Linked DNA regions of Syntrophobotulus glycolicus DSM 8271. Each later gene encodes a partner of the first gene's protein in a complex. Links are inferred from orthologs where the notes say so. Each region holds a gene or a part of one and is shown in the gene's direction. Other genes may lie near its edges.

Region 1 (5,547 bases):
ACCGGATGGATTTGAGCCTGATCAAATCCTGGATCTGCAAAATGATGTCATTATGCCGGGACTGATCAATACCCACACTCATGCGGCGATGACGATGCTGCGCGGATATGCCGACGATATGCCCTTGATGCCCTGGCTGGAAAAGAAAGTCTGGCCGTTTGAAGAAAAGCTGCAAGGGGAAGATGTCTATTGGGGCAGTAAACTGGCCTTTGCCGAAATGATCAAATCAGGTACGACAGCGATGGCCGATATGTATTTTTTTATGGAAGATGTAGCCCGGGCCGTAATCGACACGGGAATCAGAGCGGTATTGGCCAGAGGTATCGTCGCTTTGGAGAAGGAGACCGGTCTTCGTTCTCTGAAAAACAATATTGAATTATTTGAGAAATATCATGGGGCAGGAGCAGGACGGATTAAAGTTTATTTTGGACCGCATGCCCCCTATACATGTCCGGGAGATGTTTTGCGGACGGTTAAAAAGGAAGCAGACAGACTTGGGACAGGAATACATATTCACCTGGCAGAAACGTTGACTGAAGTCGAAACAATCAAAGAGAAGTATGGATTATCCCCCGCAAAGTGGCTGGAACAGTTGGATTTCTTCGGTGGGCCGGTGCTTGCCGCTCATTGTGTCCATCTTGACGAAGAGGAGATGGATATTCTGAGGAAAAACGATGTCGCTGTTGCCCATAATCCGGAAAGCAATATGAAGCTGAATAGCGGGGCTGCCCCGGTCAAAGCTCTGCTGGACAGGGGAATTCTTGTCGGTATCGGGACTGATGGGACTTCCAGCAATAATGACTTGGACATGTTCTCCGAAATACGCACAGCATCCTTTCTGCAAAAACTGGTATCCGGTCCCGAAGCTTTACCCGCTTATACTGTATTAAAAATGGCTACAGTTGACGGGGCAAAGGCTTTAGGCTTGGATAAGGTGGGGATGCTGAAACCGGGGTATAAGGCGGATCTGATCAGCGTTGATTTTGACCAGCCCCATTTTTATCCCCGATTCTCGGTGGTATCTCATCTCGTATACTGTGCCAAAGGCAATGATGTTCGTACCGTAATGGTTGACGGGTGTTTACTGATGGCAGACAGGCAGCTTTTCAAGATTGATCAAAAAGAGGTCTGTACCGAAACGGAGAATAGAGCAAAAAGAATCGCAGAAGCTGTAGGATAAAATACGGACAGAGGGAAGGCACTTGACAAATGTTTTCCCTCATTATAAAATACCAAAGTGTAAAGGAAAACTGCTTTACAGGTACGACTGATCGAAAATTAAACTTTTTCCCGAGAGGTTGCGTCTAATCATGAAGGATCTGGCCAGAAGGGCGTTCTTATTTGATTTTTACGGGCCTCTGCTTACTGAAAAGCAGAGCAGAATATGGGATCTATATTATAATCTGGATTATTCTCTGGCGGAGATTGCCGAGGGAGAAGAAATCAGCCGGCAGGCGGTGCATGACCTTCTGAAAAGAACGGAAAAGATCCTCAATGATTATGAAAGCAAGCTTCTTCTTGTTCAAAAATTTGAAATGGAGAGGGAAAAGCTTGCCAGAATAGAGGCTCTTTTGCAGAGTCTGGAGCGGGAGTCTTTTTGTTCGGAAGAAGGATGGATGAAAAAACAGGATATTGGATTTGAAATAAAACAGATGATCAGTGATACCTTGAAATAATGGGTAAGGCAAAGATCAATGAGATAATGAATTGTCAAGAGAAGAGGGTTGACACGGATGGCCATGTTTGAAGGGCTAAGTGAAAAACTGCAGGCAACATTTAAAAGATTAAAAGGTAAAGGCAAACTGACTGAAGCCGATGTGAATGAAGCAATGCGCGAAGTGAGGGTAGCCTTGCTGGAAGCTGATGTGAACTTCAAGGTAGTCAAGGATCTTATTGCCAAAATCAAAGAGCGTGCGGTAGGTCAGGAAGTCCTGGAATCTCTCACACCGGGCCAGCATGTGATTAAGATTGTCAATGAAGAAATGGTCGCAATGATGGGCGGGTCGGAGAGCAAGCTGGCCATATCCTCTAAACCTCCCACTGTGGTTATGCTGGTGGGGCTGCAGGGAGCGGGGAAGACGACCCATGGGGCCAAGTTGGCCAATATGCTGAAAAAGCAGGGTAAACACCCGCTTTTGGTCGCCTGTGATATTTACAGACCGGCAGCGATTAAACAGCTCCAGGTTTTAGGGGAGCAAATTAAAGTACCTGTTTTTTCTCTTGGACAGGAAAACCCGGTTAAGATAGCAGGGGAAAGCCTGGATTATGCCGGAAAGAACGGGCATGACACGGTTATTATTGATACGGCGGGCCGTCTCCATATCAATGAAGAGCTGATGGGGGAGCTGGAGGACATTAAAGCTGTTGTCCAACCCCATGAGATTTTGCTTGTTGTTGATGCCATGACCGGTCAGGATGCGGTAAATGTTGCTGAAACATTTAACAGCAAGCTGGCCCTGAGCGGGGTAATCTTGTCCAAGCTCGACGGGGACACACGCGGCGGGGCCGCGATCTCCGTCAGGTCTGTTACCGGTTGCCCGATTAAATATGCCGGGGTCGGAGAAAAGATGGATGCTTTGGAAGTTTTTTATCCGGACCGGATGGTGTCAAGAATTCTGGGCATGGGAGATGTGTTGACCCTAATCGAAAAGGCTCAGAATGCCTTTGACGACAAAAAAGCCAAAGAGCTGGAAGAAAAGATCCGCAAGCAGGAATTGACTCTTGATGATTTTCTGGATCAGATCAATCAACTGCGTAAGATGGGATCACTTTCCTCGGTTTTGGAAATGATTCCGGGAATCGGCAAACAGCTTAAAGATGTGCAGATCGATGATAAAGAGTTTGCCAGAGTTGAAGCGATGATTCAGTCAATGACAGTGGAAGAACGCACCAGACCGGCAGTGATTAAAGATTCCCGCAAAAAAAGGATTGCCAGAGGAAGCGGGACTTCAGTTCAGGATGTCGGCAAGCTGATTAAACAATATGAGCAGACGAAAAAAATGATGAAGCAGATGTCCGGGCTTCCCGGAATGGGCGGGCCGCCCAAGTCCGGGAAGAATAAAAAAGGGAAAAAAGCTGCCGGCAAAAAATTGCCGTTCAAATTGCCTTTCCCTTTCTGATCGTTCATCATCAATCCTTATAAATAGAAAAAAGATCATAAAAAATCGGAATTATCCTGATGAGGAGGTGATATTATGGCAACAGCAATCCGCCTGCGCCGGATGGGCGCAAAAAAGAATCCTTTCTATCGTGTGGTTGTTTGTGATTCGGCATCCCGTCGTGATGGAAGACCTATTGAAGAAATCGGTTACTATGATCCGACAAAGAATCCCCACGACGTCAAGGTTGATGAAATTAAAGCAATGAAATGGCTTCAAGAAGGCGCTCAGCCTTCCGATACGGTCAAATCCTTATTTAAGAAAGTCGGCATTATGGAAAAGTTTCATCAATCCAAGAAATAGTAGCTAGGGGTGATCCTGTGAAGGATGTTGTTGAAGTCATGGCCAAAGCTCTGGTAGACAGGCCTGATCAGGTTATTGTCTCCCAGACCGAAACGGAGAAAAGTATTCATCTTCAACTGACAGTTGCTCCTGAGGACATGGGCAAGGTAATCGGCAAACAGGGAAAAATTGCCAATGCCATCCGTACAGTTGTCAAGGCTGCAGCCGTTAAAGACGGACGTAGAGTGATCGTTGACATAGACCAGTGATGTTAAGAAGGGCGCAGGCCCTTTTTGACTTCCCGGCCTAAACGGCTCGGGAAGAGGCGGATATTGGAAAAGAGGTCGCTTTTGTGGATATCAAAGAGACAGTTCTGGTGGGTGAAATCCTCAAACCTCAGGGAATTAACGGCGAGTTGAAAATATACCCGATTACCGATGATGCCGGCAGGTTCAAGAATCTGCAAAGTGTCTTTCTGGCTAAGGGAGAAGTCGTAACTCAATACAAGGTGCTTAAATCCCGGATAGATCCCAAAGGGATGGTATTTCTTGAGTTGGAAGGGCTGGAAACAAGGGAACAGAGTGAAAGGCTGCGCGGGTTTGAAGTGAGAATCACCAGAGATAAGGTTCCCCCTCTGGCCGAAGGCTGGTACTATTTCGAGCTGGAGGGAATGCGGGTTTATGAAAATAATATTCTTCTTGGGACTTTGACTCAGGTCTTGGAAACCGGATCGAATGATGTCTACCTGATCAAGGGAGCCAAAGGAGAGTTCTATATCCCTGCTCTCAAATCTGTTGTGCAAAAGGTCGATGTTCCGGCCGGCCGGATGGATGTCATCCTGCCGGAAGGTTTACTTGACTGAGAGGTGAGGCATATGGATTTTACGGTACTGACGATTTTCCCGGAAATGTTTGCCCCGCTTAGAGAAAGCATTCTGAAAAGGGCCGGTGAAGCCGGACATATTTCTGTCAGACTGGTGAATTTTCGAGAATATGCTGTCAGCAAGCATAAAAATGTTGATGATGTTCCCTTTGGCGGCGGTTCGGGAATGGTTTTAAAGCCGGAGCCGATCTATGCCGCTGTCCGGGATTTGCCTCCGGCAGAAGGCCGGAGAAAGATTCTGCTCATGACTCCTCAGGGCAAGCTTTTTAACCAGGAAATGGGCAAAAAACTGGCCAGGGCAGATGAGCTGGTGATCTTGTGCGGACATTATGAAGGATATGATGAAAGAATCAGATCTCTGGCCGATGAAGAGATTTCCATCGGGGATTATGTGCTGACAGGAGGAGAACTGGCTGCTATGGTTATTATTGATGCTGTCAGCAGGCATCTTCCGGGAGTCCTGGGTAAAGCGGATTCCTCTGTAGATGATTCCTTAACCGAAGGACTGCTGGAATATCCCCAATATACCCGACCTCCTGATTTTGAAGGAATGAGAGTGCCGGACATCCTGCTGAGCGGTCATCATGCCAATATTCAGCGCTGGCGGCGCAAAGAAGCAATCCGGCGTACCTTTTTACGGCGCCCTGATTTAAGCCTGACGGCCAAGTTCTGCTCTGCTGACTATGAGCTGCTGGAGGAGCTGGCCGGTGAGACGGAGGCCATAGCAGAGGCCAGGCCAAAATGGGAGCATTTAAAGCCCCCTTCCAAGAAAGCGCTCCGGCAAAGGAAGACTGAAAAAAGCTAAGGAATGGTAAAGAAAAACCGCGGAGGGATCTTCCTTATGGGGGAATTATATATCGCATTAGTTCATGCACCGGTCTATAACAAGAATATGGAGGAAGTGGCCACTTCTATCACGAATCTTGATTTGCACGATATTGCGCGCTGCTCGGCAACTTACGGGCTTCAACGCTATTATGTCGTACACCCCGCTCCGGCCCAGCATGCTTTGGCCCAGAGAATTATGGGTTTTTGGCGGGAGGGCTTCGGAGCCGAGTACAATCCTGACCGCTATGAGGCTTTTTCCAGGGTACGCCTGGTCGCGTCAGTGGAGGATGCCTTATCAGATATAGCAAGAGAACAGGAAGGCAAAAGGGTCCATGTCATAGCAACCGATGCCCGTCTTTATCCAGATGCGGTCAGTTATGAAAGCATGCGCAAAAAG
Region 2 (4,819 bases), 1.9 Mb from region 1 along the record:
TACTCTGGGACGCAGTGAAGTCAGAGGCGGCGGACGCAAACCATGGCGTCAAAAAGGGACCGGCCGGGCGAGAGCAGGTACGATCCGTTCTCCTCTCTGGAGAGGCGGCGGTATCGTATTTGGGCCAAAACCAAGGGATTACAGCAAAAAAGTTCCCAAGAAAGTAAAGCGTCTTGCCCTCTGCTCAGCTCTTTCCAGCAAGGTCAATGAAAGTAATCTGATTGTCGTTGATGATCTGAAATTTGATGCACCAAAAACAAAAGATATGGTGAAATTCCTGGAAGCGATAAAGGTGGACAGAAAAGCCTTGGTCGTAACAGAAGGCAGTGACAAGAATGTTCAGCTTTCAGCCCGTAACATTCAGGGGGTCAAAACAGCGAGTGCGGAAAGCATTAATGTTGTGGATCTTTTAAAACATGATGTGCTGGTTATTTCTAAACAGGCTGTAATCAAAGCGGAGGAGGTGTATGGAAATGCGTGACGCGAGAGATGTCCTGATCTATCCTACTATCTCTGAAAAGTCGGTAGGGATGATTGAACAAAACAAATACACCTTCTGGGTAAATCCTGCAGCCAATAAGATTGAAATTAAAGCGGCAGTCGAAAAAATGTTTAAAGTCCAGGTTGAAGAAGTCACGACCATGACAGTGAAGGGCAAAGAAAAGAGAGTCGGTCGTTATCTTGGCCGCACTTCCAATCGTAAAAAAGCCATTGTCACCCTTAAAGAGGGAAATAAAATTGAAGGATTTGCTGGTTTGTAATATAACCACCTCAGGCAAAGGAGGGAAATAAATGCCAACTAGATCATTTAAGCCGACATCACCGGGGCGCAGACAGATGACGGTTTTGACTTTTGAAGAAATAACAAGAATTGAGCCCGAGCGTTCATTGCTGGTTCCCCTGCGTAAAAAAGGCGGCAGAAATAATCTGGGACGCTTGACGGTCCGCCATAAAGGCGGCGGGCACAAAAGAATGTACCGTATCATTGATTTCAAGAGAAACAAGGAAGGTATTCCGGCCAGAGTGGCCAGTGTGGAATACGATCCTAACCGCTCAGCAAATATTGCGCTTCTCAATTATGCCGATGGCAGCAAAGCGTACATTATTGCTCCTCTCGGACTTAAAGTCGGACAGGAGATCATTAACGGAGCGGATGCTGATATAAAGGTAGGAAACACCCTTCCACTCAAAAATATCCCGGTTGGTACACTGGTGCATAACATTGAGCTGAAAAAAGGCAAAGGCGGACAACTGGTGCGTTCAGCAGGGGGTTCTGCTCAGCTTATGGCTAAGGAAGGTAAATATGCGACGCTCAGGCTTCCTTCCGGTGAAATGAGGATGATCCATATCGAATGCCGGGCGACTATTGGCCAGGTAGGAAATCTGGATTATGAAAATGTTTCTATCGGTAAAGCGGGAAGAAGCCGTTGGCTGGGTATCCGCCCGACGGTCCGCGGTGCGGTTATGAATCCGGTAGACCATCCCCACGGCGGTGGTGAAGGCCGTAACCCAATCGGCCGCAATCCGGTTACCCCTTGGGGCAAACCGGCACTGGGAGCTAAGACCCGCAAGAAGAAAAGTCTCAGTGAGAAGTTTATTGTTAAACACAGAGATAAGTAGAAACGAAAGGAGACCTCAGAATGAGCAGATCTCTGAAAAAAGGACCTTTTGTTGAGGCCCGCCTTTTGAAAAGGGTAGAAGATATGAACCAGGCAGGGGAAAAAAAGGTATTGAAAACTTGGTCGAGAAGATCAACAATATTTCCCCAAATGATAGGTCATACGATAGCAGTCCATAATGGACGCAAGCATGTTCCGGTATATGTAACAGAAGATATGGTTGGGCACAAGCTCGGTGAGTTTGCACCGACCAGAACTTATAAAGGTCATGCCGGCAGCGAAAAGTCCAGTGGACTTAGATAACTTGAAGAGGAGGTAAGCAAATATGGAAGCTAAGGCAATTGCAAAACATGTCCGTATCTCTCCTCGCAAGGTCCGCCTGGTTGTTGACTTGATCCGCGGAAAAAAAGTTGAGGAGGCACTGGCTATCTTGCGTTTTACGCCAAAAGGTTCCACCGAACCTGTGAGTAAAGTTCTGCGGTCGGCAGTAGCCAATGCAGAACACAATTTAGAATTGAGTGCCGATGATCTGTATGTCACCAAAATTTTTGTCGATCAGGGACCAACCATGAAGCGCATAATGCCTCGTGCTATGGGAAGAGCAGACAGGATTCGGAAAAGAAGCAGTCATATCACAGTAGTAGTCGGGGATAAGAAGGAGGACTAAGGAAGTGGGTCAAAAAGTTAATCCAAATGGTCTTCGTATCGGAGTTATCCGTTCATGGGAAGGCCGCTGGTATGCTGATAAGAACTACGGTGATCTCCTCCACGAGGACCTTCAGATTCGTAAATTCGTCGTGCAGAAACTTCAACAGGCTGGAGTTCCCAAGGTTGAGATTGAAAGAGCAGCCAACAGGGTCAAAGTATCCATTCATGCGGCTAAACCCGGTATTGTTATTGGGCGCGGCGGCACGGAAGTTGAGAATCTGCGCAGGGATTTAGAAAAACTGACCGGTGGAAAACAGGTTGCCGTAAACATTGTAGAAATCAAGAAACCTGAACTGGATGCCAAATTGGTTGCAGAAAGCGTGGCTCAACAACTGAAAAAAAGAGTATCTTTCCGTAGGGCAATGAAGCAGACAGTCGGACGCACCATCCGTGCAGGCGGCCAAGGGATCAAAATCTCATGTAGCGGACGTCTTGGTGGAGCGGAAATCGCTCGTACCGAATGGTATAACGAAGGAAAAGTACCGCTTCATACCCTGCGTGCCGATATTGATTATGGTTTTGCTGAAGCTGATACAACCTACGGCAAAATCGGCGTCAAGGTCTGGATTTACAAAGGAGAAGTTCTTCCGACCAAGAAAGCTGCTCAGGAGGAAGGAGGAAAATAAATGCTTGTACCTACCAGAGTAAAACACCGTAAGCAATTTCGTCCCAGTATAAAAGGGAAAGCATACAAAGGGAATAAGGTAACCTATGGGGAATATGGCCTGATGGCGCTGGAAGGGGCCTGGGTCACCAATCGTCAGATTGAAGCGGCCCGTATTGCCATGACCCGTTATATCAAACGTGGCGGTCAAGTGTGGATCAATATTTTTCCGGACAGACCAATCACGGCAAAGCCTGCCGAAACCCGTATGGGTAGCGGTAAAGGGGCGCCCGAATACTGGGTTGCGGTTGTAAAGCCCAACAGAGTAATGTTTGAACTCGCAGGAGTTTCGGAAGAAGTAGCTCGTGAAGCACTTCGTCTTGCTATGCATAAACTCCCGATCAAATGCAAGTTTGTCCGCAGGGAAGAAGTTGCTGAACAGGCTGGAGGTGACGCAAATGGCGAAGAGTAAGAATTTAAGAGACATGACGGATGAAGAACTCTTAAAGCAAATCGACCAGCTGAAAACCGAACTGTTCAATTTGCGTTTCCAATTAGCGACAGGACAGCTGGATAATCCAATGCGTATCAGAGATGTACGTAAAGGAATCGCCAGAGGAAAGACCATTCTGCGTGAGCGCGAACTTAACCGTGCTTGAGGATTGGGAAAGGAGGCAGTGAACAGTGGAAAGAACACAGCGTAAAGAAAGATACGGAAAAGTAGTCAGTGACAAAATGGATAAAACCATTGTTGTAGCGGTCGAAACCTTGGAAAGCCATCCTAAATATAAAAAGACCGTGAAAAACACCAAAAAATATAAAGCTCATGACGAGAACAATGAAGCCAAAATTGGAGACATTGTCTTAATTATGGAAACCAGGCCTTTAAGCAAGGAAAAACGCTGGAGACTGGTCAATATCGTTGAAAAGGCCGTTGTTCTGTAATACTGACGGGAATAAAACAAAGAGTATAAATTGAATTCAAGCAACAGAAGGGAGGTCACACCGGATGATCCAAGCTGAAACTACACTAAAGGTTGGAGATAACACTGGAGCAAAGAAACTTCTCTGTATCCGGGTGATGGGCGGCTCAAAGCGTCGCTATGCTTCCATTGGCGATGTCATCGTTGCTTCAGTTAAAGAAGCAACACCAGGTGGCGTTGTCAAAAAGGGAGATGTCGTTAAAGCGGTGGTTGTCCGTACAACCAAGGAAATCAAGAGAGCCGATGGTTCTTATATTAGATTCAGTGAAAATGCTGCCGTAATCATCAGGGATGATAAAAGCCCGAGAGGTACCCGTATTTTCGGACCGGTGGCCCGTGAATTAAGAGAAAAAGACTATATGAAAATTGTTTCGTTAGCACCGGAAGTATTGTAAGATAACGTGCCGGACGGAGGTGAAAGTTAATGGCCGCCGAGAATCACAAGGTTCATGTCAGAAAAGGCGACACGGTTATGGTCATAACCGGCAAAGATGCCGGTAAAAAAGGTAAAGTATTGCAAGTACTGCCTAAGGCAAACAGGGTAGTTGTCGAACAGGTCAATATCGTAAAGAGACATACCAAACCGACAAAAGCATTGCCTCAAGGTGGGATTGTAGAAAAGGAAGCCCCAATTAATAGCTCCAATGTTATGCTGTACTGCACAGAATGCAATTCAGTAACAAGGCGGAGTATGAAGATAACAGAACAAGGTAAATTCAGAGTCTGCAAAAAATGCGGACATAGCTTTGTGGACAGCACGAAGAAATAATTTGGAAGGGAGGTACTCAGGTGGCTCGTTTAAAAGAAATATACAGGAAAGAAATTACCCCTGCTCTCCAGACAAAGTTTGGATACAAAAATATTATGCAGACACCTCGTTTAGATAAGGTAGTCATAAATATAGG

What was found.
Region 2: the proteins of rimM (region 1) and rpsS are in contact, whole or in part, in a crystal structure (PDB 3A1P), measured with the Thermus thermophilus proteins. The link is inferred for Syntrophobotulus glycolicus DSM 8271 from one-to-one orthologs. Residues at the interface, in WP_008632437.1 of Thermus thermophilus: Val4, Glu5, Ile6, Gly7, Arg8, Arg22, Gly23, Glu24, Val26, Leu84, Glu85, Glu86, Gly87, Arg88, Tyr89, Tyr90, Tyr91, Phe92, Leu94, Asp111, Ile112, Leu113, Asp114, Ala115, Gly116, Ala117, Gln118, Asp119, Val120, Ile122; in WP_011173711.1 of Thermus thermophilus: Lys28, Arg29, Leu30, Lys32, Thr48, Gln56, His57, Val58, Pro59, Val60, Tyr61, Thr63, Met66, Glu73, Phe74, Pro76, Thr77, Arg78, Arg81, His83, Gly84, Lys85, Glu86, Ala87, Lys88, Ala89, Thr90, Lys91, Lys92, Lys93.

The regions. Positions count from the first base shown.
Region 1 is NC_015172.1:2,341,236-2,346,782, reverse strand. Bases 2,806-5,547 are described here. They hold rimM (ribosome maturation factor RimM), read left to right. Parts: upstream 2,806-3,792; coding sequence 3,793-4,302; downstream 4,303-5,547. Other genes in these bases: SGLY_RS11555 (RNA methyltransferase), read left to right, coding at 5,164-5,547; trmD (tRNA (guanosine(37)-N1)-methyltransferase TrmD), read left to right, coding at 4,315-5,127; SGLY_RS11570 (KH domain-containing protein), read left to right, coding at 3,479-3,709; rpsP (30S ribosomal protein S16), read left to right, coding at 3,195-3,461; ffh (signal recognition particle protein), read left to right, coding at 2,806-3,119. Also shown: SGLY_RS11590 (amidohydrolase), read left to right, coding at 1-1,180; YlxM family DNA-binding protein, read left to right, coding at 1,311-1,676; more of ffh, read left to right, coding at 1,740-2,805. UniProt on the Escherichia coli protein: One of at least 4 proteins (Era, RbfA, RimM and RsgA/YjeQ) that assist in the late assembly stage of the 30S ribosomal subunit.
Region 2 is NC_015172.1:406,992-411,810, forward strand. Bases 422-3,281 are described here. They hold rpsS (30S ribosomal protein S19), read left to right. Parts: upstream 422-1,640; coding sequence 1,641-1,922; downstream 1,923-3,281. Other genes in these bases: rplD (50S ribosomal protein L4), read left to right, coding at 422-481; rplW (50S ribosomal protein L23), read left to right, coding at 474-761; rplB (50S ribosomal protein L2), read left to right, coding at 793-1,620; rplV (50S ribosomal protein L22), read left to right, coding at 1,945-2,286; rpsC (30S ribosomal protein S3), read left to right, coding at 2,291-2,953. In the rest of the region: more of rplD, read left to right, coding at 1-421; more of rplP, read left to right, coding at 3,282-3,403; rpmC (50S ribosomal protein L29), read left to right, coding at 3,390-3,590; rpsQ (30S ribosomal protein S17), read left to right, coding at 3,616-3,876; rplN (50S ribosomal protein L14), read left to right, coding at 3,941-4,309; rplX (50S ribosomal protein L24), read left to right, coding at 4,339-4,683; rplE (50S ribosomal protein L5), read left to right, coding at 4,704-4,819. UniProt on the Escherichia coli protein: In the E.coli 70S ribosome in the initiation state it has been modeled to contact the 23S rRNA of the 50S subunit forming part of bridge B1a; this bridge is broken in the model with bound EF-G.